DNA from 4 places in the Thalassolituus sp. UBA675 genome. Region 3 is predicted to be linked to each of the others. Evidence: predicted binding sites of a transcription regulator. Region 3 holds the regulator's gene; each other region holds the start of a gene.

Region 1 (7,913 bases), 300 kb from region 3:
TCCACCGTGTGATTAACGATTTGTCGGTCAGCGTTTCTACTGCAGTCGACATGGCGGCAGGAGGTTCGGAGTCGGCAGCCGGTGGTTTGAGCAAAGTGAATGAAATGGAAGTGATGCTGAAGAGCATTTCATGCGCTGTGGATGATATCGCTACTGTATCGGACTCAATGGCCGAGTCGGCAGAGCGTCAGGCGGTGCTGACTAACGAAATGACGGAGCAGGTCGGAAATGTATCTGAGCTGGCTAAGGGGTCCCTTAGCCAGTCTACCGAGGCCGCGTCGACGATGCAGGACATTGGGCGTCTGTCTACTGGCCTGCGCGACCTCGTTCAGCGATTCCGCTGATCAGGGTGTTTAGTCGTTCAGTCGTTCTGTAGTTCAACCATCAGGTCGTCTGAGAGTGCTTCCAGGGCGTCACTGACGTCATCATGATCCAGGGTATCCGGTACACTGGCGCGAATTTCACTCCTGAACAGAGGAACCGCAGACATCTCTGCAGGTTCGCAACTGGTGCTCAGCTCGAGTACGTTTACGCCTATCTGCGCCAGGGCTTGAGATACCTCCCTGACAATGCCCGGGCGGTCATTCCCTACCACACTAAGGCTGACAATGTGAGTCGCCTTAGACGCGAGGGGAGTGGCCGGATTTTCAACCCGGACCAGAAGCCCGGAGTTGTCGAGGCTGGACAGAGCGGCGACTAACTTGCTCTTGTTCTCAGTATCAATACTGATGCGCAGGATACCTGCGAACTTGCCTGCCATCTGAGCCATGCGGCTTTCGAGCCAATTGCCGTGATGATCGGCAATCACAGAAGACAACTTCTCTACAATCCCTGGTTTATCGTCAGCAATGACGGTCAGAACGAGAAAGTCAGGCATGCTTGATCCTTACGAATTATTTTTAGATCAGAAACGTTATCACAGGCTTATGAGGCTTCCTATTCTAATGCAGTAATTTATACCCTCAGGGATTTCGTCCAGCCTCTAATATGATACATTTATGCCCCAAACCCTTATGGGCATGGTAACAAGCCATGTCTGATCGACCTGACAGGAGATTTGATCTTGAAACCGGTAAAAGTAGGTATCTGCGGTTTAGGTACAGTTGGCGGTGGTACATTTAACGTACTGACTAATAATGCGAAAGATATTGCACGCCGTGCCGGTCGGGACATTATTATCGAGCAGGTTGCCATGCGTCATCCAAACCCGGCGGTGGAAATCGGCTCGGTTAAGACGACAGAAGATGTTGCCGACGTCATCAGCAATCCTGATATCGATATCGTGGTCGAACTGATTGGTGGCTACACCGTAGCAAAAGACGTAGTGATGGGCGCCATCGAAAACGGCAAGCATGTCGTCACTGCGAACAAGGCTCTGATCGCCGTTTACGGCTCTGAAATCTTTGCTGCTGCGGAAGCGAAAGGCGTGTCTGTGATGTACGAAGCCGCTGTCGCCGGTGGCATTCCGATCATCAAGGCCATTCGTGAAGGTCTGGCGGCAAACCATATTAACTGGCTTGCAGGTATCATTAACGGTACCGGTAACTTCATCCTGACCGAAATGCGTGACAAAGGCCGTGATTTTGCCGACGTACTGGCAGAGGCCCAGGCGCTGGGGTATGCCGAAGCTGATCCGACGTTTGACGTTGAAGGTATTGATGCTGCACACAAGCTAACCATTCTTGCGTCGATCGCTTATGGTATCCCGCTTCAGTTTGAGCATTGCTATACCGAAGGTATCAGCAAAGTGGCTCCAGAGGACGTTGAATACGCAGAAGAGCTGGGTTATCGCATCAAGCACCTCGGGATCAGCAGCCGCACCGAGAAGGGCATTGACCTGCGTGTGCATCCGACTCTGATCCCTGAGCACCGTCCGATTGCCAAAGTCGACGGCGTACTTAACGCTGTGACCGTAAATGGTGATGCCGTAGGCGATACCCTGTACGTAGGTGCTGGCGCAGGCGCTGGACCTACTGCATCTGCCGTGGTCGCTGATGTGATCGATCTCGCACGCACACTCGAAGCACCTGCTTCTGCCAGTGTGAATCACCTGGCGTTCGACAGTGAAAGCATTGATAACTTGCGTGTATTGCCGATCGAACAGGTAGAAACTGCATACTACCTGCGCATCCAGGTTCAGGACCGTACTGGTGTACTGGCAAGCATAGCGACCACGCTGAGCGAGCACGACATCAACATCGAAGCCTTGATTCAGAAAGAGCCGCGTATGGAAAACGACCTGGCTCAGATCATTATTCTGACCCACAAAGTGGAAGAAGCGCGTATGAACGCTGCGATCGAGGCCGTTGAAAACCTCGACAGTACACATGGCAAGATCACCCGCATCCGTGTAGAGCATCTCGACTGATCTCTGTAACACCGCCATCTGTGACAGAAAACGGAGCCTCAGGGCTCCGTTTTTTTGTCCTCTCTGACTGTCTTTACAGACAAAAGAGAGGCGTTCTTATATGTTTAGCATATTCTTAACCAGTAGTTATTCATTCAGGACAGGGCTTATGTTGAGTCGGATTGTAGTTTCTCTGGCTTTTATGCTGGGAATGTCGTTCTCTGCGGTCGCAGAAGAAAAGGTCGTACGACTCGCTTCTCTGGAATGGGCGCCATACACCAGTAAGACACTCAAGAATCAAGGGGCGACTACAGAAGTAGTGCGTCGTGCCTTTGCAGCCATGGGATATGAGCTTCAGGTAATTTTTTACCCATGGGAGAGAGCCGTCAAAATGGGCAGCGATGGCAGTTACGGCCTGGATGGTTTCTTCCCGGAGTATTATCGTGAAGACGTCAATGAGGGCATCGTGTTTTCGGATCCGGTTGGATACGGGCCTCTTGGCCTTGCAGAGAGGGTTGATATGGTAGTCGACTGGAAAAAGCTCGAGGATCTGACGCCATACACCATAGGCACCGTTCAGGGGTATGCCAATACCATAGAGTTTGATGAACTGGTTATTGAACAGACCCTGAATGTCAGTGAAGCTATGACAGATGTTACCAATCTGATGAAACTCGTTTACGGCCGGGTTGATCTCTCGGTTATTGATCAACACGTATTCGCTTATTTACTGGCAACGAATCCGGAACTCAATGCAGTACAGGATCAGTTGTTGTTTCATCAAACGCTGCTGGAGATAAAGTCTCTCTACGTCTGTTTCAACGAGGGCAGCGCTGACCTTGCTGAAATCCTTAATCAAGGGCTCGCCAAAATTGACATACGAGCCACGCAGGACGAGATATTCTCTAACTATTACCCTAATCAATAGTTCTCTTTTTTTCATTCTTCAGATGAATAGTGTACCCTTCGCGACTATGTCCTATTGCGTTGCATTGCTATGAATCTTGATCGTATTGACCTCAATCTTCTCGTTTATCTTGATGTATTGCTTCGCGAAGGCAGCGTAACCAAAGCTGCTCAACAGCTGGGCATTACCCAGCCCGCTATGAGTAATGGATTACGTCGACTGAGAGACCTGTTTGGCGATCCTCTGCTGGTGCGAACTTCTGATGGTATGACAGCAACAGAGCGTGCTCAGGAGCTACAGCCAGTAATCCGTAAAGCCTTGGGCGAGCTACAGATGGCGCTGCAACCTCAAGAGGAATTCGACGCAAGAATCAGCCATCGCGTTTTCCGGATTATGGTGAGTGACTACGCTGAATCTACGTTGGTGCCGGAGTTGGTGAAGCGTCTGCGCAGTGATGCCCCCGATGTTATTCTCGATGTACTCACCCCTTCTGATGTGACGTTTAAAGATGTCGAAGCAGGTAAAGTCGATATGGCAATTAACCGCTTTGATGAGATGCCTCAATCCTTTCACCAGATGGCGCTCTGGCAGGATGACTTCGTCTGTCTGGTGAATCCAGACCATCCCAATGTTGACCGATTTGATCTGGACGCGTACCTGGCGAGTAAGCATATCTGGGTAAGTAAAACTGGTATGGGCGCAGGTGTCGGTATCGATCCGGAAAAGGTCGTGCGCCTGGGTTGGGTAGACAATGCATTATCTAAGTTGGGGCATAAACGAAAAATATCTGTATTTACCCGTCATTATCAGATGCCAGCGTTACTCGCGCTCAACAATGACCTGGTTGCTACTTTGCCTCGGAAGGTAGCCGATATGCAGGCAGAGTCAGCATCTCTGCAGGTGAAAGAGCCTCCGTTTAAGATTCCTCCGTTCGAGCTCAAGATGGCATGGTCCCCCTTGCTACAGCATCATCAGGCGCATCGTTGGTTACGGCGTACGATCGTTGATGTGGCGCAGTACTGTTAATTTGCTCATCTTACTTGTTAAGTGCTATTAGCCTGCTTTTGGCGAATTGTCCGGATTTGTCACGCTGCTTGATTCACATCAAGCCAATGCCCTCCAATTAGGACACAATAGAGCCTGTTGATAAGGGTATTAATTCGGGGGGGCAGTTATGTCCATGATGTTCTGGGATTACCCGCAGTTGTCTGTTCAGTTTATGAATCGTGAACACGAGACCTTTGTGGGACTCATGAATGATGCAGAACAAGCGCTTACGATGGGCACCTTCTCGATTCAGCACTTCAAACGGCTAGTTCAGCATTGCCAGGAGCATTTTGCACACGAAGAGCGTGAAATGCAGAGGACGCACTTTCCAGGTTTCGAATTACACAAGAAACAGCACGATCGTGTGTTGCTGGAGATGACTGAGCTTCTCAAGGGATATGTCGCGGCTCAGGACATTGAGCCATTGCTCAGGTACCTGCAGGACATATTACCTGAATGGTTTACTCAGCACATTCACACACTGGATCAGGTGACGGCGCAATACCTCACTGCCGCCTATGCCAAATCAAACCGTCGGGCTAAATTGATCGGTTAACCAGGGTCATGCGCAAAGTATGGCTTTCGCCAGGCTCAAGCGATACTGCGGCGTCCATAACATCCGCGGACTCAACGCAGAACATGTTTTTCCAGGCGTCATTCTCAAACTGACTCAGGCGTGCTCCTTTATCAATCCACGGGTTCCAGACAATCGCAGTGCGGTTATTTCCGCTTAAAATCATGGTTGAGCCGGGAGATTTCAGGGTGAGATCGCGGCTCACCGCGTAAATCCGGTCGGTTTCTTCGACGAATGCAACAGGTCCGTTCTGCGTTTTGGTTACCCAGCCATCGAGGGCATCGATATATGACTCATCTTCAAGTCCGGCGATGCTGGTCTGGTTAATATCGGTCGTAGGGAAATAGGTATGCAAGGCCTGAGAGACTGTGACCTTTTTCTGCCTGGCAGTTGTTGTGAGAGCCAGTGTCAGCGCGGAAGCCGACATGGTTATCTCAAGTTTAAGTGAGGCCTCGCCGTTCCAGGCTGGGTGTGCGGGATTCTCAAGAGACAGGCTGAGTACAATGTCTGAGTCAGATTCAGCGACAGAGGTCAAGCTCCAGTCCTGAGAGCGGGCGAAGCCGTGTGCTGGTGCATTGTCACCGGTGATATGTGCTGCCACAGATGACGGATTCTTAGCAGCATCACCGAACCAGGGCCAGCAGATGGGGATTCCACCACGCAGAGAGGTGCCGGTTTTATATTCTGCAGCCTCGCTTAGCCAGAGCCACTCTTCGCTCTGGACGGCAAAGCGCAGCAGCTGTGCGCCTTGTATCGCCAGATCTGCACTGAAGTCGGTATGGCGAACCAGGATCACTGGCAGAGCATCGCGCATTTCTACCGACAGGTATTGAGTATCGCTCAGTTGCTCGCGCAGTGCGTTATACTTCTGCAGAGTCATAAGGCAGTTCCGAATCTGGGAATTTACGTCGATGATGACACAGTGCTGGTGGGATAAATAGTTGAATAAACAATTACTTAAAGACGCGTTACTGAGATCACTCGACGAAGAGATCAATGCCGCATTAGCGGCCGCAGGTGAGGCACATGCAACGGCCTCGCATGGCGAAAATAAGCCCGAGAACCAGTACGATACTCTGGCGCTGGAGGCGGCTTATCTCGCCCATGGGCAGTCTGAGAGAATTCTCCAACTGCAACAGGCCAGAATAAACCTGAGCCGCTGGGTCGCTCCGGATTTCAGTGAGTATGACTCGGTGCGGATGGGCGCCTGTGTGGCACTGCTTTCTGAAAACGACGAGGAAAGAAACATATTTATTGCTCCTGTTGGTGGCCGGGAACTGGAATTTGAAGGTCAGAAGATACTGGTGGTTAATCAGGAAGCACCAATAACCCGGCGCCTGAGTGGCTTGCAGATCGGCGATGAAGTGGAGCTGACTCTGGGGGGGCGCAGCAGCCTCTGGGAACTGCTCGCTATTCATTAATTTCCCTTTCTTTTGGGGTGGTCGCAGCACGCCACTAAAAATAGTATGTCGCATTATTGGTGGTCAATGCAGGTCAATTGTCGTGTCTCACCTATTGAGTGGCTGAGCCAGAGCAGAGTGTCATAGACCTGTTATTCGCCGCTGTCATATATCTGCTCTTTGACTTATAGAAGAGCAGCTAAGGACAGTCCAATGCGAGCGATCTCACCGTATAACACCAAACTCGACAAACATAATGCTTACTGGATGGCGCGTATTGCTGAGGCAGTATACGAGTGCACTTCTGATTGTGATCAACTGCCTAATGAAGCCACGATTCTGGCTGGGCTTAAGCAAGATGATGACGGCTTTCGCTCTGTTATGGGAGTTGATAAGAACTCGGCGCAAGCTGCTCTCGTCGAACACGACGATTATCTGTGTATGGCGTTTCGCGGCACAAACGAATTAGCTGATTGGCTTGATAACCTTAATGCGTTTTCTACACCGCAGCTCTTTGGCGAATTTCATCGTGGTTTCTGGTTGTGTTGCGAAGATGTCTGGGCGCCTATGTTTGCGCGTTGTCTTGAGCTACAGAGTGAGAAAAAGCGCCCTGTTTTTCTGACTGGGCATAGCCTCGGGGGAGCCATGGCGACGATTGCTGCCGCGCACTTTGTGCAGATGGACAAACCCTTCACCAGTGTTTATACCTTTGGCCAGCCGCGGGCGATGACACGAGAGACTGCTCAGATATTTAATATGGAGTGCAAGTCGCGTTTTTTCAGATTCCACAACAACAACGATATCGTGACACGCGTGCCTGCCCGGGTGATGGGCTACAGCCATATTGGCAGTTATCTTTATATTTCTGAAGAAAAAGAAATTTATCGCGAATCAGGTTTCTGGTTTCGTTTTCTTGATTATGTCGATGGCGCTCTCAGCGATCTGCGTGAAGCTGGCATTGACGGAATCAAAGATCATGATATGGGCGAATATCTCCAGGCCATTGAAGCCTGGGATATTCGCGACTAAGAGTGCAGTCAGCAGAAGCCACTAACTACACGTACCAGCTCACTCTGGCATATCTTTGCTGGAGTGACGCTCGGGGATCTGCTCTGATGCCTCACCCCAGGTTCGGTTAATTTTGCGGCCACGTTCGACCGCTGGGCGTTGAGCAATTAGTTTCGTCCAGCGTTGCAGGTGCTCGTAGGACGTGACGTCGAGAAACTTTCCAGCCTCGTACAGGTTGCCCTGAGCGAGCTCGCCATACCAGGGCCAGATAGCGATATCGGCAATCGAGTATTCATCGCCTGCCATATAAGTATTGTTGGCGAGGTGTTTGTCCAGCACATCCAGCTGGCGCTTAACTTCCATCGTGAATCGTTCAATCGGGTATTCGTATTTTTCCGGGGCGTAAGCGTAGAAATGCCCAAAACCACCGCCAAGCATCGGCGCCGCGCCCATTTGCCAGAAAAGCCAGTTAAAGCATTCGGTCCGGGCAGCATGAGCTTCCGGAATAAAGCGTCCGAATTTTTCTGCCAGGTAGCGCAGAATTGAGCCCGATTCGAAAACCCGTACCGGGGTCTCACCTGACTCGTCTATTAATGCTGGAATTTTCGAATTAGGGTTTACTTCAACAAA
Region 2 (7,913 bases), on a different contig from region 3:
AACGGCGTTTCGTGCTGTACGGAAGGAAGACCCGGAGTGTGCTCTTGCCGGACAGTACGACCTCAGCGCATTAACAACCATTTTTATGGCCGGTGAACGCCTTGATCCACCCACTTACGACTGGGTGGTCGGGCACCTGAAACGGCCCGTCGTTGATCATTGGTGGCAGACGGAAACTGGCTGGGCTATTGCGGGAAATCACGTGGGCTATGGTCTTGCGGAAACGAAGCCTGGCTCGGTAACGCGTCCGTCTCCTGGTTTTAATGTTGAAATTCTGGATGGTCACGGCAAGCCTGTGCCTGCCGGTGAGCAGGGCAGTATTGCCATCAAATTACCTATGCCCCCGGGCTGCCTGCCAACGATCTGGAACAATCACGACCGCTTTGTGGATGGTTACCTGAGTACCTTCGACGGCTACTACGTTTCGGGTGATGGTGGTTACATCGATAAGGATGGCTACCTGTTTGTTCAGGGGCGCACCGATGACATCATCAATGTCGCAGGCCACCGCCTGTCGACCGGTGAAATGGAGGAGGTTGTGGCTGGTCATGATGCAATTGCGGAGTGCGCTGTGATTGGCCAGGCCAGTGACCTCAAAGGCGAAGAACCCCTGGGTCTTCTTCTGTTAAAAGATGGTGTGACAATCGATGAAGCGACTCTGGAGTCCGAAGTCATTCAGCGAGTGCGTGACAACATCGGTGCCGTTGCCAGTTTCCGTCATGCTGTGGTTGTCCAGCGTCTACCGAAAACCCGCTCAGGGAAGATTCTGCGTAAGGTGTTGCGCAACATCGCTAACAGTGAGGAGTACCAAACTCCGTCAACTATCGATGATCCGGCGTGTCTTGTCGAAATCGAAGAAGTTTTATTAAAAAAAGGCTTAAGAAAATGAAACTTTGAGGAACTGATACGTGAATGTCGTATCTGAGCTTACGGTTGTTGCAAAACAACCGTTATGATTGCTCCCCCTCTACGCCGGCCTTCGGGTCGGCGTTTTTTTATCCTGCTAAATAATACCTTCTGACAGAGCGGTTGCGATGGCCTCACCAATCTCACCGACTTCGTCCAGCCATGCTTCCTGCCACGCACCTCTGAGCACCACTGGTTCCTGAACCCAGCGCCAGCGTAATCCGGTTGTGATGGTTTGCAGGGCGCGGACAGTGCCTGTGCCATCGTGGCCTGCACGTACGATGGCTATACAGGGGAGTCCCTGTTTGTTGTCCAGCACCGGGTAATAAACGCGGTCAAACCAGTCCTTCATTGCACCTGACATATAGCTCAGGTTTTCAGGGGTTAATAAGATAACTCCTTCGGCTTGCATGAGTTCATCGACGCCTGCATCTAACGGTGCTTTGGCGGTGAATGTGAGATTAGCGCCAGCTTTTTCTATGCCAGAAATAAGCCCGTCACGGAGACGGGCCAGATTTTCAGAGGGGCAGTGCGCAATAATCAGGAGGTTCTTTGTCTGCTTATCAGCGGATTTCATATTCTCTCGACTTACGGGGTTACGCGATATGTGGGCTATTCAATATCAGGATTAACGCCGTCTTTGGGTTTAATGATTAATACATCGCAACTGAGTTTATCGACGAGCGCTTCTGCTGTGTTGCCAATCAGGACACCGCTCAGACCTTCGCGACCGACAGTGCCAACGACGACGAGATCGGCTTCAATCTCTGCGGCCACATCCGGCACGACTTGTTCAGCATCACCTTCAAGTACGTGGACATGATCTTCAGCGACGTTGAACTTTTCGGCCCAGCGAGCTGTTGCCTCTTTATGCTGGTCAGTAATGTAATTCTGAATGTCTTCTGGTGGAGAAACCTCAGGCACCATGGCGAGGGCGACAGCGACCATAGGGTAAGCGTTTGCAATATGCAGGTCCGTATCAAAGTGATCAGCCAGATGCTCTGCATAAGACAAAATGTTGTCATTGATAAGAGTGTGCCCTTTGTCTGAGCTGGTGGCATCAATACTGGCGAGTATACGGTTGTGCTTCCAGGCATCGGATGATTTAACCATCATGACAGGCGCCGGGCAGTGGCGCATCAGGTTCCAGTCAGAGTGCGAGAACAGCCGATCGATCAGGCCGTGTTTCTGAGTCGACTTAATAACCAGGTCAAACTCCGTATCGCGAGCCGATTCAATGGCGGCATCGTGCAGGTGCTTCTGCCAATGAACTTCTGTATTTACGCGCAGGCCTTTGCAGCTATCCAGCTCAGTAAGCGAATCCAGCCAGAGTTGCGCCTGACGCAGGAGGGCTTGCTTCACACTACTTGCGGTCGTGTCTGCCAATTGTGAGGCCTGGTCGCTAAAGCTGTCCCAGGCTGAGGTGATTAATGTCAGGTCGGCATCAAGCGCGTTCGCCAGCCAGCATGCGCGCTGCAGGCCAGGCTGCTCTTCGTCGTGTTTATCCAGCACTACCAGAATGTGATTGATATCGAGCATGATATTCTCCTCAGCGCCGCAATGGCGTAGTCCGTTCTCTTAGTGAGCATATCGCTTTCAGGTGTCAGCGTCTTGCTCTGCCTCAAGGTAAGTAGTCTTAAGGTAAATCGCCTTAAGGTACGACCCCTATTGGCCGGTCAGGTTCTTACTTTAGTCGTCGGCACTGGCGTGCAGGAGGTCCATCAGTGCGGTAGCTGCATTGCTTTGCGTTCGATGTTTCAGGAATACGGCGCCAAGCTGTCGGCGAAGACTCGTCCCCGGCCAGTTGATTACGGTTAAAGCGTCATCATTCACCATTGATGAGGGCAGCACCGACCAGCCCATCCCGACCGAGACAAGCATCTTAATGGTTTCGAGATAGTTGGTAGGCATGGGTGCCTTTAAGGTCAGTCCTTCGGCAGCAAAGACATTGTTTATGAGCTGATAGGTAATCGTATCTGGCTCAGGCAATATGGCGGGCTCGGACGACAGGTCCTGAAGTAAGACCTGGGGGATGTCAGCCAGCCGATGATTGGCTGCACAGACGCATACCATATCGTCCTGCCAGAGTGGGATGGCAGCAATGTCACTTTTAGGTGTTTGCTCCAGTGTTGTCAGTGCGAGGTCGACCTGACGTAGTCTCACCGCCTGGTATGCACGCTCAGAACCCATAAACTGCAGGTCGAGATCCACATTTGGGTGAGCATGTACAAATTTCCTGAGAACAGGCGGTAGTCGGTGTAGCCCGATATGGTGGCTGGTCGCTAAGGTCAGGCTGCCGCTGATGTCGCCGGATATATTCTCCAGTTCAAGTTCTGTGTCTGATACAAGATCCAGAATATGTTGCGCTCGGGGGAGCAGGGCTTCGCCAGCCTCGGTCAGGCTGATGGTTCTGTTGTGACGATCAAATAGAGTGGTGCCTAGCTGCTCTTCCAGTTGCTTGATACGTTTACTGACCGCCGATTGCGTCAGATACAAAGACTCTGCTGCTGCTGAAAATGACTTTTGCTCAGCGACTGCTATAAACGCCTTTAACGATTGTGTATCCATGTCACACCCCGGAAGAGCTGATACTAAATAGTAGCTGGTATTCCCAGTAGGAATTCAAACTAGAAAAAATATGAATTTCTGTTGTTTATCAGCTCAGGTATCATTCAGCAAGTGATTAATGATGAGAACCTAACTAAAGAGATGGGAGTACCGAGCATGGCCGGCAAGACTCTTTACGACAAACTCTGGGATCAGCACGTGGTGAAAACCCGTGAAGATGGCACAGCGTTGATATACATCGATCGTCAGCTTCTGCACGAAGTGACCTCTCCACAGGCGTTTGAAGGTCTGCGTATTGCAGGTCGCAAGCCATGGCGCTTAGACGCTAACCTGGCGACACCTGACCACAATGTTCCGACCACCGTACTTGAGCGTAAATCAGGTATCGAAGGTATTCAGGATCCGGTATCCCGTATTCAGGTTAAGACTCTGGACGACAACTGCGATCATTTTGGCATTAACGAATTCAAAATGGCCGACAAGCGTCAGGGCATCGTGCACGTCGTTGGCCCAGAGCAGGGCGCGACGCTGCCGGGTATGACGGTTGTGTGCGGTGACTCCCATACGGCAACCCACGGCGCGTTCGCTGCACTGGCGCATGGTATTGGCACCTCCGAAGTTGAGCACGTGCTGGCGACTCAGTGCCTGATTCAGCGCAAAATGAAAAACCTGCTGATCAAGGTCGACGGTGAGCTGGGCAAAGGTATTACCGGTAAAGACGTGGTTCTGCACGTGATTGGTGTCATCGGTACCGCCGGTGGTAACGGTTGCGCCATGGAGTTCGGTGGTTCTGCTATCCGCTCTATGAGTATGGAAGGCCGTATGACCATGTGTAACATGGCGATCGAAGCCGGTGCCCGTGTGGGTATGGTAGCGTTCGATGAGATCACTGCTGAATACGTGAAAGGTCGCCCGTTTGCGCCTAAAGCAGATCAGTGGGAACAAGCCGTCGCTGCATGGTCTGACCTCAAGTCGGATGACGATGCTGAGTTCGATAAAGTCGTTGAGATTCGCGCCGAAGACATCAAACCACAGGTGACCTGGGGTACCTCTCCAGAGATGGTGACGACCGTTGATGGCACGGTTCCAACGCTTGAAGACGCTGAAGACGATGTGGAGCGTTCAGGCTTTACCCGTGCTTATGAGTACATGGGCTTAAAGCCGGGTCAGAAAATCACGGACATTAAGCTGGATCGTGTATTCATCGGTTCTTGCACGAACTCCCGTATTGAAGACCTGCGTGCCGCTGCTGAAGTTGCGAAAGGTCGTAAAGTGGCGGACAGCCTGATTCAGGCCTTAGTCGTACCGGGCTCTGGTCTGGTGAAAGCTCAGGCAGAAGAAGAAGGCCTGGATAAGGTTTTCGAAGAAGCTGGTTTTGAATGGCGTGAGCCAGGCTGCTCTATGTGTCTGGCGATGAACGCCGACAAGCTGGGCAGCGGTGAGCATTGTGCTTCCACCTCTAACCGTAACTTCGAAGGTCGTCAGGGCTACGGCGGTCGTACGCATCTGGTGAGCCCCGCGATGGCTGCAGCTGCTGCGATTGCTGGTCACTTTGTCGACGTGCGTGAATTTTAATAGGAGAACCTGAGATGAAAGCATTTACTGTACATCAGGGTGTTGTCGCTCCTATGGACCGCGCCAACATCGATACCGATATGATCATTCCTAAGCAGTTTCTGAAGTCGATCAAACGTTCTGGCTTCGGTCCGAACCTGTTCGATGAACTGCGTTATCTGGATGAGGGGCAGCCGGATGCGGATAATAGTGGTCGTCCGCTGAATCCTGACTTCGTGCTGAACCAGCCTCGCTACGCAGGTGCATCCGTGCTGCTGGCGCGTGAAAACTTTGGTTGTGGCTCAAGCCGTGAGCACGCACCTTGGGCGCTGGAAGACTTTGGCTTCCGTGCGATCATTGCGCCAAGCTATGCCGATATTTTCTACAACAACAGCTTTAAGAATGGCCTGCTGCCGATCGTTCTGGATGAAGAGACGGTGGATCGTCTGTTTAAAGAGACTGAAGCAAATGAAGGCTATCAGCTGACTGTCGATCTTGAGAACCAGAAAGTGGTTACGCCATCGGGCGAAGAGATCGCCTTTGAAGTGGACGATTTTCGTCGTCACTGCCTGCTGAATGGTCTGGACGATATTGGTCTGACGTTGCAGGACGCTGACGAAATTAAAGCGTACGAGGAGAAGCGTCGCGCAAGCTCTCCTTGGTTGTTTGCGTAGGGGAGCTGCCGCTAAAAGAGTGATTCGATTTCCACTCTGGGACTCGCCGTGAATACGTCCCTGTAGGCTCGGGTGCCGTGTTTGACCTACAGGGATGGAGGAAATGCCGAAATCTGTCGGGAACAGATTCGGCCTTACGGCACACAGTCCCCGAGCGGATATGCGACTCACTCTAACTGTAGAAGCCGACGAGTATGTGTATCGAAACAACAGCTCTTGCGGCTAGGAATATTTAAGGGGTGTTGCTGGGGCTTTTAAGCCAGCCCTTTGTGCCATGGCCAGATCTGTTCCATACAGATCCCGGCACTTCCACCATCCATGGTGGTCGGAGAGCACAAGGGAGCCCCCATGGATGGGTTTACGGCGAGCTGGATTAAAAGCCCCAGTGACAACCCGGGTTAACAAAATTATCACGTCAGACCAGAAGGTCGGCGTGCATACAGGAAATAGAAATGAGCAAAAACGTACTGATTCTGCCAGGCGATGGTATTGGCCCGGAAATCGTTGCAGAAGCCGTTAAGGTTCTGAACGTAGCGAACGAAAAATTCAATCTCGGTCTGGAGCTGGTGGACGGCCTGGTCGGTGGTTCTGCCTACGACGTACATGGTACGCCACTGCCAGAAGAAACCATGGACAAAGCCCGCGCCGCAGACGCAATCCTGCTGGGCGCAGTGGGTGGTCCTAAGTGGGATAACCTGGAAGATCGCGAACTGCGTCCTGAAAAAGGTCTGCTGGGCCTGCGCTCTGGTCTGGAATTGTTCGGTAATCTGCGTCCTGCAATTCTTTACCCACAGCTGGCGGACGCGTCTTCACTGAAGCCTGAAGTGGTGTCTGGTCTGGATATTCTGATCGTACGCGAACTGACCGGTGGTATTTACTTCGGTAAGCCACGTGGCATCCGCACTCTGGAAAACGGCGAGCGCGAAGGCTACAACACCTACGTTTACAGCGAGTCTGAAATTAAGCGTATTGCTCACGTAGCTTTCCAGTCGGCAATGAAGCGTAACAAAAAGCTGTGCTCAGTCGACAAAGCGAACGTTCTGGAAGTGACCGTGCTTTGGCGCGAAATTCTGGAAGAAGTGGGCAAAGAATACCCAGAAGTTGAACTGTCACACATGTATGTTGATAACGCGGCGATGCAGCTGGTACGTGCACCTAAGCAGTTCGATGTTATGGTTACCGGGAACATGTTCGGTGACATTCTGTCTGATGCTGCAGCAATGCTGACAGGTTCTATCGGCATGCTGCCTTCCGCCTCTCTGGATAAAGACAACAAAGGTATGTACGAGCCATGTCATGGTTCGGCGCCTGATATTGCAGGTCAGGGCATTGCTAACCCATTGGCAACTATCCTGTCAGCTGCGATGATGTTGCGTTACTCACTGGGTGAAGGCGCGGCTGCTGATGCGATTGAGCAGGCAGTAAGCAACGTGCTCGATAAAGGTCTGCGTACTGGCGACATCTTCTCTGAAAGTATGCAGAAAGTTTCCACCGTTGAAATGGGCGAAGCGGTTGTAGCCGCCCTGCAGGAGGTTTAATTACATGTCACAGTTGAATGTTGGCCTGGTCGGCTGGCGCGGAATGGTCGGCTCTGTCCTGATGCAGCGCATGCAGGAAGAGAAAGACTTCGATCAGATTAACCCGGTATTTTTTACCACATCCCAAAAAGGTAAGCCTGCTCCGGACTTTGCAGGTAAAGATTGCGGCACGCTCGAAGATGCATTCGATATCGACGCGCTGAAAGCACAGGACGTGATCCTGACCTGTCAGGGCGGTGATTACACCAAAGAAGTGTACGGTAAGCTGCGTGAATCAGGTTGGAACGGTTACTGGATTGATGCTGCGTCCTCGCTGCGTATGGATGATAGCGCCATCATCGTGCTCGACCCAGTGAACAAAGATGTGATCGAAAAAGGCATTGAGTCAGGTGTTAAAACCTACGTTGGCGGTAACTGTACTGTCAGCCTGATGCTGCTCGCATTGGGCGGTCTGTTCGAGAAAGATCTGGTGGAGTGGGTTGCTCCTCAGACTTATCAGGCAGCGTCTGGTTCAGGTGCACGCCACATGCGTGAACTGATTTCCCAGATGGGTGCGATTCGCGACGAAGTTAAAGATAAGCTTGATGACCCTGCCAGCGCGATTCTTGAAATCGACCGTCAGGTTGCTGACTTCATCCGTAGCGATGCATTGCCAACAGAGCAGTTTGGTGTG
Region 3 (7,913 bases):
AAAGGCCATGTTCTGGAAACTCTGCAGTCAGTGAACCGTGTAGTGTTCGACAAAACCGGCACCCTGACGCTAGGGCACCTGACTCTGACAGAAATCCGCCCTGTTGCGGGCGGTACAGACAACAAGATGGAGCTGGATCAGGATACTCTGGCCTCAGTAGTCGCATCGCTTGAACAACATGCCAGCCACCCGATTGCTAAGGCGTTTCGCCACTACCCGGTGCTACCTACCGAAGATATTCAGCACCACCCGAGTCAGGGCGTCAGTGGTCAGGTTAATGGCTACAGATTCCGTTTTGGTCGCCCGGATTTCGTCTGGCCGGAGGGAATTCTGCCGCCCGAGAGCGCATCAGGGCAGTGGTTATTGCTTGCCGATGATAATCAGCCGTTGGCCTGGTTTCTCCTCAATGACACAGTACGCCGCAGTGCGTCTCCGTTGGTCGAGACACTGAAAGCCCGTGGTATTGAAGTCGCCCTGCTCACCGGCGACCCGTCTCGATCTGCGACCCTCGTTGCTGATGAACTCGGCATTACCGATGTCCGCAATGGCCTCAGCCCGGAAGATAAGCTTGCCATCGTGCGCGAGTGGCAACAAAAGGGCGATACTGTTCTTATGGTAGGAGATGGTATTAATGATGTTCCGGTACTTGCGGGCGCGGATGTCTCGCTGGCCGTGAATGAAGCTACAGATCTTGCGAAAACCAACGCAGATACCCTACTGACCAATGGCCGCCTTGAAGTCATTGCTGATGCGTTATCAGTCTCCCATAAAACCCGCAATGTCATTCGTCAGAACATCGGTTGGGCGTTACTATACAACCTGATCGCGTTACCACTTGCGGCGGCCGGTCTGGTTCCGCCCTGGGCCGCGGCCATTGGCATGTCATTCAGCTCACTACTTGTCGTTCTGAATGCTCTGCGACTGACCCGTCGCCCACCTGCACTTACTGCTGAGAGCTGACCATGGATATTATTTACGTACTGGTTCCCCTGTCGATTGCCCTGCTCGCCATTGCAGTTGCCATCTTTTTCTGGGCTGTGAAAGGCGGCCAGTTTGATGACCTGGATTCGCCCGCGCACAAGATTCTGTTCGATGATGATGAGTACCTGAACGAGCGCCGCGAAGATAGCGTTGAGACCAATTCAGACGCGGATTCAGAGTCAGACGGCGAACCCAAAAAATCCAAGAATGACTGAACCCTTATCCCTCCTTACCGCCCTGCTACTTGGCTTATTTGGTGCTAGCCACTGCCTGGTTATGTGTGGTGGAGTTGCCGCGGCAGCAGGACAGCTGGACACCCAGCACAGAGTCCGGGCTTCACTGCTGTTCAATTTTGGCCGCATTACCAGCTATACCCTTGCAGGCCTGATTGTTGGCAGTCTCGGACTTTGGCTGTCGAGCCTGCACGAAGCTCTGATGATCACACTACGTTCAATCGCAGGCGTTATGCTCATATTAATGGGTCTCTACGTCGCGCGCTGGGCACTGTGGCTCACCCGCATTGAGCAAATTGGCCAACTGTTCTGGCGCAGAATTCAACCCCACGCCCAGAAACGACTGGGCCGTTCAGACCCAGCCAGCCAGTGGCTTCTCGGCATGTTGTGGGGATGGTTGCCGTGTGGGCTCATATACAGCACCCTGAGCTGGGTAGCAGCTAACGGTCAGCCTGCGATGGGCGCCCTGACCATGTTTGTTTTTGGTCTCGGAACCTTTCCCGCTATTTTATCCGCTGGGCTGGCCTCGGCATCCGTGATGAATATTATTCGGCATCAGTGGGCGCGAAATATTGCGGGCCTATTATTGATCGGTTATGGTTGCTGGACTTTGGCCTCCGTGTGGCAACCAGCCATGTTCGCAGCCGCTTGATCTAAAGTATTAGAGATCGTTCTTGCCTATGAAAACGTCAGTTAATGCTCCTATGCGTGGAGCACAGCCTCATTGTCAGACCTGCTCACTGAATGCTCTGTGTCTGCCACTTTCCCTGACTGAAAGCGATATGGAACGTCTGGACGACATCATCCGTCGTGGTCGCCCGATCCAGAAAGGCCAACTGCTGTTTCAGCAAGGTACAGAATTTCAGTCTGTATTCGCGGTTCGTACGGGTGCACTGAAGACCTACACCCTGGCAAGTAACGGCGAAGAGCAGATCACAGGTTTTCACCTGGCCAGCGAGCTGATCGGATTGTCTGGCTACAACGCAGGCACGTATCCGCTGACGGCAAAAGCCCTCGAAACCACAACAGTATGTGAAATTCCGTTGCAGCAGCTTGAACAACTGGCGGATGAGCTACCTGATTTGCGTCGTCAGCTGATGACCACCATGGGCACTGAAATCCGGCACGATCAGAACATGATGCTGCTTCTCAGCAAGAAGAATGCAGAAGAACGTGTTGCCTCTTTCCTACTAGATATTTCGCAACGTTATCAGCGTCGTGGTTTCTCAGCGACTCACTTCCGCCTGCCAATGTCACGTGTCGACATCAGTAACTACCTGGGCCTGGCGGTAGAAACCATCAGCCGAGTGTTCACACGCTTCCAGAAAAATGAACTGATCGAAACACAGGGCAAAGAGATTATCCTGAAAGACAGCGACACCCTGTATGATCTCGCGGGCCTGACACGCGCCAACGATGAGTGTCTGCATCAGGCAGAAAGCTGATTTAAATTTTGGCTTTTAGCATCCTAATGAGCACACGGACCGTGCTCATCCTCTTTTCGCTCGCTATATCAGACATTGGTCACAGTGCGCAAATATTTGCTTCCCCCTGAGACCTGCATCACTATGCTTCACGTACTGGGCAGTACTATTGAGTAAACATCTGATAACAGGCGCTGCCTGTACCGGCAGTTATTCAGGTACGCTTATTGCTCCTGATATTGAGACTGCCAAAATTACACCCTCTGGAGTTTCTGATGGGTATAGATGCTGATGATTTCCGGACGTACGTTATTCGTCCAACACTGCAGAAACTGGACGCTAACAGTGCCGACGCAGAGCTTTTACTGCTGGGTACTGCAGCCATTGAGTCTGAGCTGGGCTCATTCCTGAAAACAGAGGGGCAACGCACCTCGGGTATTTACCGGCTGCATGGCCTGACGCACCGGCATATCTGGGATGACTATCTTGCAGATCGGCCAGAACTGGCCAGTAAAGTGCGAGGCATTGCCAGCCAACGGGAATTCCTGGAGAACCCGCACGCTGAACTAACAACAAACCTCGCCTATGCGACCGCTGTTACCTGGCTCGCCTACGTTCGCCACCCTCAGTTCACCCTGCCCCGTGGCGCCAGTGTGGTGCATCTGGCAACGCTCTGGAAAAACTGTTATCACACCCGTGACGACCTGAGCGTACAGGACTTCGTGCAACGCTATGAAGAACTGGTTGAATCCAGTGACGCTGTGGCCTGATGTTTATATAAGCACCGCATTCTGATATAAAGCGCACCCTACGCATGGGGTGTTGTATGTCTGAATTGAACGTGTCTGAATCTGCTGTTTCACAACCTGAAGAAGGCTATCAGCCTGAGATCTTCGATCCAGCGGCCGCTGAGCTATCTGCAGAAGCTACTGAAGCTGCAGCCAATCAAGCTGAACGCAAATCCAGAACCGAATTCAACAAGCTCCAGAAGCGCCTTCGTCGTAACGTCGGCAAAGCCATCGAAGATTACCGGATGATTGAAGACGGTGACAAAATCATGGTGTGTCTGTCGGGTGGCAAAGACTCTTACACCATGCTGGAAATTCTGATGAGCCTGCAAAAGAGCGCGCCCGTCAACTTCGAGCTGATCGCCGTCAATATGGATCAGAAACAGCCAGGCTTCCCTGAGCATATCCTACCGGCTTACCTTGAACAGGTGGGCGTGCCCTACCATATCATCGAGAAAGACACCTACAGCGTCGTTAAAGAGATCATCCCTGAAGGAAAAACCACCTGCGGGCTATGCTCACGCCTGCGCCGCGGTACTCTGTATGGCTATGCAGAATCGATTGGCGCCAACAAGATTGCATTGGGTCATCACCGTGACGACATCATCGAAACTCTATTTCTGAATATGTTCCACGGCGGCAAGCTCAAGGCCATGCCGCCCAAGCTGCTCAGCGACGACAAAAAGCACGTTCTCATTCGTCCTCTGGCGTATTGCAAAGAAAAAGACATTGAGAAGTTTGCCATCGAGAAAGAATTCCCGATCATTCCCTGCAATCTGTGCGGTTCTCAAGAGAACCTGCAGCGTCAGAACATCAAAGGAATGCTGGCTCAGTGGGAGAAAGAACAACCAGGACGCAGTGAAAACATCTTTGCCGCTGTCTGTAACGTTGCGCCATCACAGCTGGGCGATCGCGAACTGTGGAACTTCGAAGGTCTGCAGGACGAACAGGATAAGAGCCACCTGGGTACCCGCATTGACCTTCTGGCGTCGGACGACTGACCCGCTCAGACTCCGCCGCCAAGCATACGCGTAATATTGACCTGCATGTCGCCAGGCCCCCGGAGCAGCAGGTCGAATTCGTAACGTCGCTCATTCATCATATCTTCCGCCATCGCCTTGAGGCGACAAGCATCCCGCGCCAGGGTCGGCTGCGGCATTTCAATTCTGACCAGATAGTCTTTTTCAAGCGGCTCTACGGCCAACGTTGATACCGCCGAGGTCGGGGCACCCGCAATTCCTTTCCGTATCCATTGTACGAACAGCCCGTGACTACCATCGTCGTTCTTCTTCCGAATCAGACGGATATACCCTTCAGCATCTTCCGATTTCCACGGGCAAACCTGAGTCACTGCATCGACCCAGACCGGCATTACATAGGCTTCTGACAGCGCATCTTTAGCGTCTGAGTTCGAACCTGAACCGTGAGCCGCGTGATTATCGGCCAGAGCCAGGGCCGGTATAGCGAGCAGCGTAAGCAGCCATCGTTGCATCATCATGCACCTCCTTTGCTCAAGATTAGTTCATACCTGCCCGTGCGTCATATTCCCGTACGGGGATCACTTACGAGAACTCGGGTGTGGGCCGCTTATCCCAGTCAGGTCGCTCGTACCGTACGCTGGCAATAAAGTACGTCGCCTCACCTTTCGGTAGGCGCACCGTCACCTCATCATCAACGAACTTACCGATTACGCCACGGGCCAGCGGCGCATCGACGCTGATATAACCATGCGGCAAGTCGATCTCATCTTCGCCAACGATACGGTAACGCAGGATCTCGCCCTCTTCGTCTTCCAGTTCGATCCAGGCACCGAAGAAAACCTTATCCAGATCTGTGGGCGGGCGGTCGACTACGGTGACTGCCTCAATGCGCTTGCCGAGAAACCTGAGACGACTATCAATCTGTCTCAGGCGCTTTTTACCGTAAATATATTCCGCGTTCTCGGAGCGGTCTCCGAGCTTAGCTGCGTCAGAGACCTCCTGGGTTACCTTCGGGCGTTCGCGGCGCCATAAAAAATCGTGCTCGTCTTCAAGAGCTTTCAGCCCGCCCGGTGTAATCAGGTGTGCCCGGCGCGGCAGCGGCTTTTTATTTTCGGTCATCGTATTGCAACATCTGGTCAGTAGTTTGAGCGCACACACTACTTGCACGCGCCCTTTGAGGCTTTTCTAAAGCATAACTAATGATCCGACGCAGTGTAACTCTTGTCGGCGGCGTCCTTCTGATCGTTGCCGGGCTACTCGTTCTGCCATTGCCTGTACCCGTTGGTTTACTGATGATCATCCTTGGCGTTTCGCTGCTCGTTCCAGCAATCCCCGCTCTGTCGCGTTACCTGAAGCGTCTGCGATGTCGTTATCCGGTGACCTCAAGGCGTCTGAATCACATCAGTCCACGCCTTCCCGGCTTTGTCCGACGCGTGATCGAAGAAACGGACCCCGATAGACGAAGCTGACGGCTCCGCTCTGTGCTACCTTGTGTGCATGGAAGAAGACACTCTCAATCTGGTCACCGACCTGTTAGCGACTTACCTTGCCGACGGACACCGGTGCCCGGAATACGAACTGATCCGGTGGTTACAGGCCCCAGAGCAAGGCATATTTCGTGAAGATGCCCTGAGCGATTCTATGACTCTGTTCCGGGCTAACTTCATCGTCATGCATGCCCTGTATCGATTGCGAAATCGTTGGCTTGAGGATGCGCGGGGTTACCTTCAGATCAGTGCACTGGATATAGGACTCGTTCCTTTAAAAACCGACAGCGGGAGCGACCTGCCCGACCAACACGATGCACTCGCTGAGTATTATCTCGATCTGAACAATCTGGATACAGATCAGGCCAGCGTCGACGCCCTGTTGAACGATTTCTGGCAGCGCATGGTCATACCAGAACATTACGACGATGATCTGGCTATGCTGGAGCTGACGCCTCCGGTAGATCTCAGTACCATCCGACAGCAATACCGACGGCTGGCGAGTCAGCATCATCCAGACAAAGGCGGCGACGCAGAGGCGTTCCGCAAAGTCAGCTCCGCCTATCAACGATTACGCTATCGGCACGGCTAACAGCTGACCACGATAGAAGCTATTACGAATAGAGAGCCAACTCTGAGGACTATATGACGCACCGATTGATCTTTGCTGTATTCATTATGAGCGCCCTGTTTCCGGGCCTGGCAAACGCACTGGTGATCCTGCAGTACCACCACGTCAATGCTTCGACCCCGGCCATTACCAGTGTGACACCCGAGGTCTTCCGCGAACATATGACCTTGCTGGAAGAAAAGAACATGACCGTGGTGAACCTCGAAGAAGCGCTGCAGTCGATCATGACCGGTGAGCCCTTACCCGAGCGTGCCGTCGCAATTACGTTCGACGATGCGTATCTGTCAGTCTACGAGAATGCCTGGCCAGAACTTAAGAAACGCGGCTGGTCATTTACTATGTTCACCAGTACTGACCCGGTGGATAAGAAATACGCCGACATGATGACCTGGGATCAGCTTCGCGAGATTAAAGACGGTGGAGCTGTCATTGCCAACCATACACGCAGCCACCCCTACTTACTGGAAACCCCTGAAGGTCAGGATGCCGAAGACTGGTGGGAAAACGAAATCAAACAAGCGGAAGCACGTATTAAGGCAGAGACCGGATCATCAACCCGTATGTTTGCCTACCCCTACGGCGAGTACACACTGGAGATGGCCGAATGGCTGGAAGATCATGGTTACATTGCTTTCGGTCAACAGAGCGGCGCCGTTGGTCAGAGCGCTCATCCGCAGGTCATAGCGCGGTTCCCGGCCTCTGGGGTGTATGCCAACACAGACACTCTTGCGACCAAGCTTATGAGCCTGCCGTTTTCGATTTCAGCCGATCAGGTGCGAGACCCCGTACTGGAAAATAACCCACCAGAACTCACCCTGACCATTGATGTGGACGACTTCAAGCCCGCGCAACTGCAATGCTATGCCGCCGGCGCTGGAGAGTTGGATATAGAAACGTCTGTCGAAGGTAAAATCATGACCGTGGAGATGCAGCAACCGAACGCCATCACTGCTGGCCGGGGCCGCTATAACTGCACTGCTCCCAGTCTGAGCCAACCTGGCCGTTTCTACTGGTATTCGCAGTTGTGGGTGAACACAGACGTCAGTAATCGATAAGAGAGCGTATTGCAGGTGACCTGATGCTGCTTTAAAGCAGCATCAGACCCGCCTGATTGATTCGCTTGTCGCGCGCACGCCAGTCCGGTAAGCAAGATGTCATACAAGCTTTAAACCCCGGACCATGATCGAAATGTTCGAGATGACAAAGTTCGTGAACAACCACCAGCTCAATAAGATCCTCAGGCAGCGACAGAAGAGCCAGATTCAGGTTGATGTAACCCTTCTTAGAGAGACTGCCCCAGCGCGTACGCATCCGCTTTACGCGCAATACGGGACGCTCACGGCCGGGTTTGGTGAAACGTGGCCACCATTGTTCGATTAAACGCGTGAA
Region 4 (7,913 bases), on a different contig from region 3:
GAGATGGCCGGAACCGCATCTGCCAGCATAGATAACAGGTGCGACTGCCATTCTTCGGCCAGACGATCCACCTGGAGTAGCACGTCACGATCGACAACTTCCGGGTCCGTCAGCGTCATTTTGGGTGGCTGGAACATCAGCTGGTAATAGCCCGGTGAGCGCTGCGCAAACTGAATCAGGTGCCCGGCAAAGTTATAGAGTGCCGAACGCGGGTCAAGATGCTGACTCATCTGCTCGTTAATATCCTGGAACGCCATTTCAAAACCGCGGCGACGGGTGAAAACGAACAGAGATTCTTTGTTAGGAAAATAGTTATAGATGTTGCTTGCTGTCATCCCGAGTTGAGATGCCAGTTTTCGCATCGACAGATGATGAAAGCCAACCTCAGCCATCACGTGCGACGCGCTGTCCATAATTCGTTCGCGCTGCGCGGCAATTTCTTCCGGTGTAAACGGCTTTTTAGGCATAGCTGACCCCAAATGCTCCAATCATGTACGCATGTTTATTAGAATTTTTCGCTGCACTTCATGTACATAGTCAGGAAAGCGACTATAAAACGATCAATCATTGATAAAATCAAGGCCATCAGAGGCCTAACCTCAACAATCCCCCACACTTTAAGGGACTATCCTGTCCAGCACCAGACCAAACCCGCCAAATTCCTCATCAGGCTGTTGGCAGCATCCATCAGTAACCGACTAAGAGACGTTTGAATCTACCCGTGATTTGATTCAGGACAAGATGCCCGGCTGATCGCAAGCGTATTCTTCTGCTAATTCATCGTCACTTACTTCTTCAATACTTATTCAAATATTCAAAAAACAGGCCAGCACATGTCGCAACACCTTACTTGGGACCCACTGATGATCCAGCGTTATAACCGCGCCGGGCCGAGATACACCTCTTATCCTACAGCGGTGGAATTTACACCGGCGACATCTGATGCCTGTGAGCGCTCCGCGCTGGCTGCTGACTCTGATAAACCACTATCGCTCTACTTTCACATCCCTTTCTGCCGTCACGTCTGTTACTACTGCGGCTGCAACAAAATAGTGACAAAACACAGAGACCGCGCAGAAGCCTACCTGGCAGAGCTTTACCGTGAAATCGATCTGAAAGCGGCATTGGTTGACCGCTCACGTCCGGTTGAGCAACTGCACCTGGGGGGCGGCACGCCAACGTACCTGAGTGATGATCAGTTGCGACAACTGATGACATACGTTCGTCAGAGGTTCAGCCTTCAGGATAACGAGAGTTCAGATTTCTCGATTGAAATTGACCCTCGAGAGCTGGGCCCTGACACCCTGAAGACCCTACGGGACCTAGGCTTTAACCGCGTCAGCTTTGGTGTTCAGGATCTGAACGAGCGTGTGCAGATTGCTGTGAACCGTGTTCAGCCAGAGGAAATGATTGAGGCTGTGATGCGAGACGCGCGGGCGCTGGGGTTCAGGTCTATTAATATTGATCTTATCTATGGTTTACCTCACCAGACCCGATCAACCTTTGCCGAGACACTGGAGCGCATCATCGATATGCGCCCGGACAGACTCTCCATCTTTAATTACGCTCACCTGCCAGAGCGTTTTATGCCTCAGCGTCGCATTAACTCAGAGGACCTCCCGGATGCGCCTGAGAAGCTGGCCATCTTCGGTACGGCCATCACCAGGCTCGATCAAGCGGGCTATCAATACATAGGTATGGACCACTTCGCCCTACCGGACGATGAGCTGGCCATTGCTCAACAGAAAGGCAAGCTACACCGTAATTTCCAGGGCTACACCACTCATGGTAACTGTGACCTGATCGGCTTCGGCGTGTCTTCCATCAGTCAGATTGGCTCTTCTTTTTTCCAGAACCAGACGGACCTGGGCAACTGGGGCGAGCAACTCAACAAGGGGCTGCTTCCAACGATGCGGCAAGTTTCATCAACCACAGACGACCTGATCAGAAAGACAGTCATTATGAGCCTGCTCTGTCATCTGACGGTTAAGTTCGATGATCTGAATACACTCTTTGCCATCGACAGCCGCTCCTATCTGAGTCGCTCGACAGAACAATTGCGTGAAATGGAAAAGGATGGACTGGTGACGGTTACAAGTGAAGCCATCAGTGTTACCAATGCCGGACGCCTGATGGTCCGTCAGGTATGTATGGCGTTTGATGCATACCGGGATGAGAACGAAACTCCGCGGTTTTCTAAGGCCATCTGAATCGCTTTATCGCCCTGCCAGAGCTATGCATCGAACGATGTGGCACCAGACCTACTCTGGCTGCCACAAACGCCAGTGGTGATCGACGTACTCAAGGTAAAGGGTCGCTTCAAAGGGCTTTTCTTCGGACTCCATAGCGCGCCTGAGAGGTCTTGCACGCCTGAAGACCGGCTCGCTGATCCAGTCTGCCAGACCGTCGACAAACCACCGAATATTTACTTCGACAAACCATCGGGCATCGCGCTCGATCGGGTCCGTCATCGTCACCAGAGACTTTACACGCCGCGTACCGTATGGCATCCCAGTAACTGCGTCATCTAACCAGTAGTAACGCCAGGCAACGACCACACGCTTGCGCCCTTTTTCTATTTCCTCAGTCGAAATTTTCCGCTCACGCCCGATCAACTCCATGTCGAAGAGTTCCGCCAGCTGACTGGCCTCAGCGCTGCGATCTGACTGCGATAGAGTCAATGGCAAGGAAGCTGGTTTCCAGTATAAAGTTTCACCAGCGTAATCACGATTGAGTACCTCAATCGCTGCTTCCGGACTGATATAGGGGACAGCATGTGAAGACGCACAGAAAAACAATAAAAATATCTGTAACAAAGGTTTCATAATTACCTCCATGCACTTAGGATAGCCGCTTTCTGACAGGCCACACGAGAGGTAAGGTTCTGCACGGAAATGTCATCCGTTTGTCACAGAACTGTTATAAATTCCGGCGTGAAAAAAGAAACAGGAAAACACATGGCACAGTCTAATGCCCAACTGAGAGCCACAGAGCCAGCAACCGGCATGGTGGCACGCATTACTTCAGATCCGCGTGAGATTCGTCAGGCGCTTGAGCTCCGTTACCGTGTTTTTGCCGAAGACATGGGTGCCGACGTTCAAGGCGCGGACATGGGCATCGATAAAGATCGTTTCGATGACATCTGCATGCACCTGATCGTAAAGGACAACGATACCGATACCGTCGTTGCCTACAGTCGTATCCTGACCAATGACCTGGCAGCCCGCGCCGGCGGCTTCTATTCGTCTACCGAGTTTGACCTGAGTAAAGTCCTGAAACCGGGCAAGACGTACATGGAAATCGGTCGTACCTGTGTTGATCCTGATTTCCGCACGGGTGCCGCCATTGGCTATCTCTGGGGATTCCTTGCAGAGTATATGGAAGTGAACCGCATCGACTACCTGATGGGGTGTTGTTCAATTCCTGTATCTGGTGGTTTCGAGCAGGCCAACGCCATCATGGATCATCTGCGTGAAAAACATATGACCCCTGACAACCTGCGCGCTGTTCCCAAAATTCCGGTGCCTGCGACCAATACTGAACTCGACGGTAAGTCCCTGGTTCCGTCATTGCTGAAGGCCTACCTGAGAATTGGCGTAAAAATCTGTGGTGAACCGTACCTGGATGCAGACTTCGGAGTCGCCGACGCTATGATTCTGCTGCGCCGGGAAGATATGAACTACCGCTTCCTCAGCCGCATTCTGCGCGGCTGAAGAATCCGACAGTGGGGCTAATTGCCCCCTGTCTTTCAATTGGTCATCAACGACCGGATAGAAGCAAGATCAACCGTCTCGCTGTAACGATTGCGCCCGCCTGCTTTAGCCGCATACAAGGCTTCATCTGCTGCTTCAATCAAGGCTTCCATACTGTCAGACGAAGACGGCTCTGCCCATGCCAGTCCCATGCTTACCGTCAGAATATCACTGGTATCCGACGCTTCGTGAGGCATGGCTGCTTCTGTCAGTGAAGAACGGATTCGATCCGCCACCACTTTCATGCCATCAAAATGAATGGATGGCAGAACCACCGCGAATTCTTCACCGCCAAAGCGGGCGACCAGATCCCGCGGGCGCTGCGCCTGCTCTTTCAGCGTCGCTGCTACTTTCTGCAGACAGTGATCGCCCTCAAGGTGACCATAGTGGTCGTTAAACGCTTTGAAATGATCGATATCCACCATGATCAGGCCGATATTGCCGCCCTCACGCTTCGCTCGCAGCCATTCGGCTTTCAGAAAATCATCGAAATAGCGGCGGTTTGCGATACCAGTCAGGCCATCAGTAACAGACAATGATTCCAGACGCTGCATTTCTTTGCGCGCTGCCAATAACTGATCAATCCGGAGACGGCACAGTTGAGAATTAAGCGGCTTACGCAGATACGCATCAGCACCTGCACCCAGTGAAGAGATTTCCACATCGTCATCATCAGGGCCCATCACAATCAGACCGATCTGACGGGTTTCAGGGTCCTGCTTCCAATAATGGCAGAAGCGCGACAATTGCTGTCCGGTAAAATTCTGATCTACGACTAACAGGTCTGGCTTGCGGTCTGGTTGATCGATCCAGTAATCCAGTTGCTCCTGATTCATCGCGCTTACCAGCGATACTTGCTTACCCAGCGCTTCACCAAGCTGAGCCTGCACAGACAGAGTCTCATCTGCAATTAAAATAATGGGTTCTGTTGCCATATTCCGGTGCCCCGACCGTTGTCCAAGTTAGGCTGGTCTGAGTCGCAAAACCGTTCACTGTCTGCACTGAAAACTCTCAAACCTGCCTTGAATATTATCGGCCAGCATATCGTATTCTTGCGCCTTGTTAATAAAATTTAACGTTTAATTACTGGACGCCAGTTAAATTAAAAGTTAAGCACTTTTTTCCGTCAGGATATTGTCAACCTTAACCCGATTTGTCCTATTCCGGGCCCCAGCAGTGACTTGCAGAAGGCCATTGTTACAGGCACCTTCAACCCCCACAGAGGAACCTGATAAACTAAGTTCATGTTTTTAAGAGGAGTTTCTCCCTATGTTCGTACGTACGATCTGTCTGTATGGCCTCGTGATAGCGGCATTTCTATTTTCCGGATGCAGCAATCAACCCGATGTCGCAACAGACTTCACCGTGGATAAAACGATCAGCAAAGAGAAACTCCCGGACTTTTCTTCATACACCAATGTCAAAGAAAAGAAGCAGGCCTTCTTCTCATTTATCGAACGCCTGGCAGATGAAGCGAACCGGGAGATTATGGCCGAACGTTCAGCCCTTCTCGCTATAAAGGAGTATGGGAAGTACGACGAGCTGGATGACAAAGCGAACGAATTTTTGCAGACGTTGGCCGCAAAGTACCGACTCGAGGACGTAAAAGAGACCAGTAAGCTGATAGAACGCCTGTTAGTGCGCGTAGCTCCGGTCCCGCCAAGCCTCGCCATGGCGCAGGCAGCCAACGAATCGGCCTGGGGAACTTCAAGGTTTGCCGTGAAAGGTAACAATCTGTTTGGTCAGTGGTGCTTCAGCAAGGGCTGCGGTATTGTGCCTGAGCAGCGAGCAGGCGATGCATTTCACGAAGTGGCTTCTTTCAAAAGTCCGTACGCCAGCGTGCGCAGCTACATGTTGAACATTAACCGCCATGACGCGTATCGCGAATTACGCCGCATCCGCTCAGAAGCAATGAAAAGCAAAGGCTTTGCCAGCGGCACTGTGGTCGCAGGTGGGCTCGAAAGTTATTCCGAACGAGGCCATGAATACATAGATGAAGTGCGCAGCATGATCAGATTCAACAAATTGGGAAAGTACGATCAGCCGGAAACCTCAGATTCATGACAGAGTCACATATCGAGGTCACGCTGTTTCGTCATCACTGGCTTCCTCTGAAGCGACGCAGTATCTCAGGCACAGTAACCTGGCTTTCCACCGACGGCATAACAGTCATAAGCCAGGGGCAATTGCCAATTGGCGCACGGGTCAACCTGACAATTTCCGCTGCAGAACATGAATTGAAGAATATCCCGGCTCAGATCGTTCGAGCGGAGCCCGGAGCACAGGGCAGTCGTTACAGCCTCCGCTTCCATAAAGAGCGACTTTTACAGCACGACGGCGATATCACCCTGAGATTATTGGGGTACCTGGCAAGCCAGAATATCCGGCCAGGCTAACCCCGACTCAACATACGGACAGGAGATATAAACACCGATGGAAGGCTCGGTACTGGTAGTTAACTGTGGCAGCTCCTCTCTCAAGCTTGCCCTATACAATAACGCTGAAGAAACTAACCCGGTTATAGAGGCTAATGCCGACCGCCTGGGAACAGAACAAGCCTCGTTGTCAGTCTCGGGGGAGATTGAACTTCAGACCTCGGGTAGCATGGATCACAGTGCCGCACTGACAACATTCATCAAGGCCGCGGAAGCTCAGTTGAAAGGGCTCAGAGGTATTGGACACCGGGTTGTCCATGGCGGCGAATCTTTTATCCAGAGCTGTACCCTGGATCAGGAAACCATTGTAGAACTCAAGAAAGTGTCTGGACTAGCACCACTGCATAACCCGATGAACCTTATGGGAATCGAACTCTGCGGCGAATTACTCCCGGGCGTGCCCAACGTTGCTGTGTTTGATACCGCATTTCACCAGACCATCCCTGAGTCTACGTACCTCTATGCCGTACCCTATGCCTGGTACAAAGATTACGGTGTCCGCCGTTACGGTTTTCACGGTACAAGTTATCGGTTTGTTGCTGCTGAAACCGCGCGCCGGTTAAAGCAGTCGCCCGAAGACCTCAATCTGATCATTGCTCACTTAGGGAATGGCTGCAGTGCCTGCGCAATCCGCCAGGGTCAGTCCGTTGATACGACCATGGGGCTGACTCCTCTTGAAGGCCTGGTTATGGGCACACGCAGTGGTGATATTGACCCAGGGCTGATTGAATTTATGAGTAAGGCCGCGGAGCAGCCACTCGATGACTTGATGACTTCGCTCAACCGGGAAAGCGGTCTGTTAGGACTTTCCGGTGGGCTCAGCAACGACATGCGGACTCTTCTTGAAGCGGAATCTGAGGGGGATGAAGCCGCGCGACGTGCGATCGATGCATTCTGCTTCCGTACTGCCCGTCACCTAGCTGCACTCAGCACCAACTTCACGCACACCGATGCAGTCGTATTCACCGGCGGCATTGGCGAGCATTCGGCCAACATTCGGCAGCGCATTCTGGCGTGCTGGAAGAACATTCCGTATCGTCTCAATAGCGAATTTAACCAATCGAACGGCAACGAAACCGGGCGAATCAGTGAACAGGGCACCCCCTTGGTCATGGTAGTTCCCACCGACGAAGAGCGCATGATCGCGCAGGACACATACAGGCTGACATCTGACCATGATTAATATTTTCATCGCCCCGACCGATACTGAAAGCGGCTTGACAACCATCAGCCTTGGCCTGATTCAGGCCCTCGATGCTCAGGGCCTGAAAGTCGGCTTTGTGAAACCGATCGCCCCAGGTTCTTCGGCCAACGAACGCTCCACTCAGCTCATCCGCAGTGTTCTCCACCTCGACACCCCAGAACCGATGGCACTGGCGGATGTTCAGCAGTCGGTCAGTAATGGCATGCTGGATCGCACTCTGGAGGATGCCGTCGGCCTTCACGCTCAGGTGGCCGAAGGCTGCGATGTGGTGATCATCGAAGGTCTGGTACCAGACCGGAGCGAGCCCTATACCGCCAAACTTAATGTTGAAATTGCCAAAGCCATGGGTGCCGACATTTTGCTGGTCACCAGTGCAGAGGGCAAAAGTGCCAGCCAGATCCGTTCAGACCTGAAGCTACAGGTCGGTCTCTTTGGCGGTAAAAAAGCCAGCATGATGGGCTGTATTATCAACAAAGCCGGTGCACCGGATATTCATGGCGCTCTGCCCACCTCGGAGGAGTC

What was found. The regulator FNR, encoded in region 3, switches genes on or off when oxygen is low (the NO sensors DNR and NnrR bind a similar motif). The targets are predictions, from matches to a motif close to TTGATNTANATCAA.
Region 1: the regulator FNR is predicted to act here: its motif matches at 4,349-4,362, upstream of B3007_RS10815 (bacteriohemerythrin).
Region 2: the regulator FNR is predicted to act here: its motif matches at 2,518-2,531, upstream of uspE (universal stress protein UspE).
Region 4: the regulator FNR is predicted to act here: its motif matches at 727-740, upstream of hemN (oxygen-independent coproporphyrinogen III oxidase).

Annotation. Positions count from the first base shown of each region.
Region 1 covers NZ_DBNJ01000026.1:22,866-30,778, forward strand. Annotated here, with positions in the region: gene B3007_RS10790 (methyl-accepting chemotaxis protein) at 1-344, shown strand, start outside; gene B3007_RS10795 (glycine cleavage system protein R) at 362-877, opposite strand; gene B3007_RS10800 (homoserine dehydrogenase) at 1,064-2,368, shown strand; gene B3007_RS10805 (substrate-binding periplasmic protein) at 2,517-3,275, shown strand; gene B3007_RS10810 (LysR family transcriptional regulator) at 3,345-4,280, shown strand; gene B3007_RS10815 (bacteriohemerythrin) at 4,429-4,857, shown strand; gene B3007_RS10820 (D-hexose-6-phosphate mutarotase) at 4,841-5,755, opposite strand; gene B3007_RS10825 (GreA/GreB family elongation factor) at 5,817-6,296, shown strand; gene B3007_RS10830 (lipase family protein) at 6,489-7,304, shown strand; gene yghU (glutathione-dependent disulfide-bond oxidoreductase) at 7,344-7,913, opposite strand, start outside.
Region 2 covers NZ_DBNJ01000009.1:299,417-307,329, forward strand. Annotated here, with positions in the region: gene B3007_RS05145 (propionyl-CoA synthetase) at 1-889, shown strand, start outside; gene B3007_RS05150 (flavodoxin family protein) at 1,004-1,483, opposite strand; gene uspE (universal stress protein UspE) at 1,519-2,445, opposite strand; gene B3007_RS05160 (LysR family transcriptional regulator) at 2,596-3,474, opposite strand; gene leuC (3-isopropylmalate dehydratase large subunit) at 3,631-5,049, shown strand; gene leuD (3-isopropylmalate dehydratase small subunit) at 5,064-5,702, shown strand; gene leuB (3-isopropylmalate dehydrogenase) at 6,155-7,240, shown strand; gene asd (aspartate-semialdehyde dehydrogenase) at 7,245-7,913, shown strand, end outside.
Region 3 covers NZ_DBNJ01000026.1:323,217-331,129, reverse strand. Annotated here, with positions in the region: gene B3007_RS12250 (heavy metal translocating P-type ATPase) at 1-960, shown strand, start outside; gene ccoS (cbb3-type cytochrome oxidase assembly protein CcoS) at 963-1,196, shown strand; gene B3007_RS12240 (sulfite exporter TauE/SafE family protein) at 1,189-1,866, shown strand; gene fnr (fumarate/nitrate reduction transcriptional regulator Fnr) at 1,895-2,659, shown strand; gene B3007_RS12230 (hypothetical protein) at 2,914-3,408, shown strand; gene ttcA (tRNA 2-thiocytidine(32) synthetase TtcA) at 3,465-4,427, shown strand; gene B3007_RS12220 (hypothetical protein) at 4,433-4,921, opposite strand; gene greB (transcription elongation factor GreB) at 4,989-5,525, opposite strand; gene B3007_RS12210 (PGPGW domain-containing protein) at 5,606-5,875, shown strand; gene B3007_RS12205 (DNA-J related domain-containing protein) at 5,904-6,485, shown strand; gene B3007_RS12200 (polysaccharide deacetylase family protein) at 6,539-7,579, shown strand; gene B3007_RS12195 (M48 family metallopeptidase) at 7,611-7,913, opposite strand, start outside.
Region 4 covers NZ_DBNJ01000024.1:95,541-103,453, forward strand. Annotated here, with positions in the region: gene B3007_RS09995 (TetR/AcrR family transcriptional regulator) at 1-467, opposite strand, end outside; gene hemN (oxygen-independent coproporphyrinogen III oxidase) at 834-2,210, shown strand; gene B3007_RS10005 (hypothetical protein) at 2,262-2,825, opposite strand; gene B3007_RS10010 (GNAT family N-acetyltransferase) at 2,958-3,713, shown strand; gene B3007_RS10015 (GGDEF domain-containing response regulator) at 3,749-4,687, opposite strand; gene B3007_RS10020 (glucosaminidase domain-containing protein) at 5,022-5,816, shown strand; gene B3007_RS10025 (PilZ domain-containing protein) at 5,813-6,148, shown strand; gene B3007_RS10030 (acetate/propionate family kinase) at 6,186-7,370, shown strand; gene pta (phosphate acetyltransferase) at 7,363-7,913, shown strand, end outside.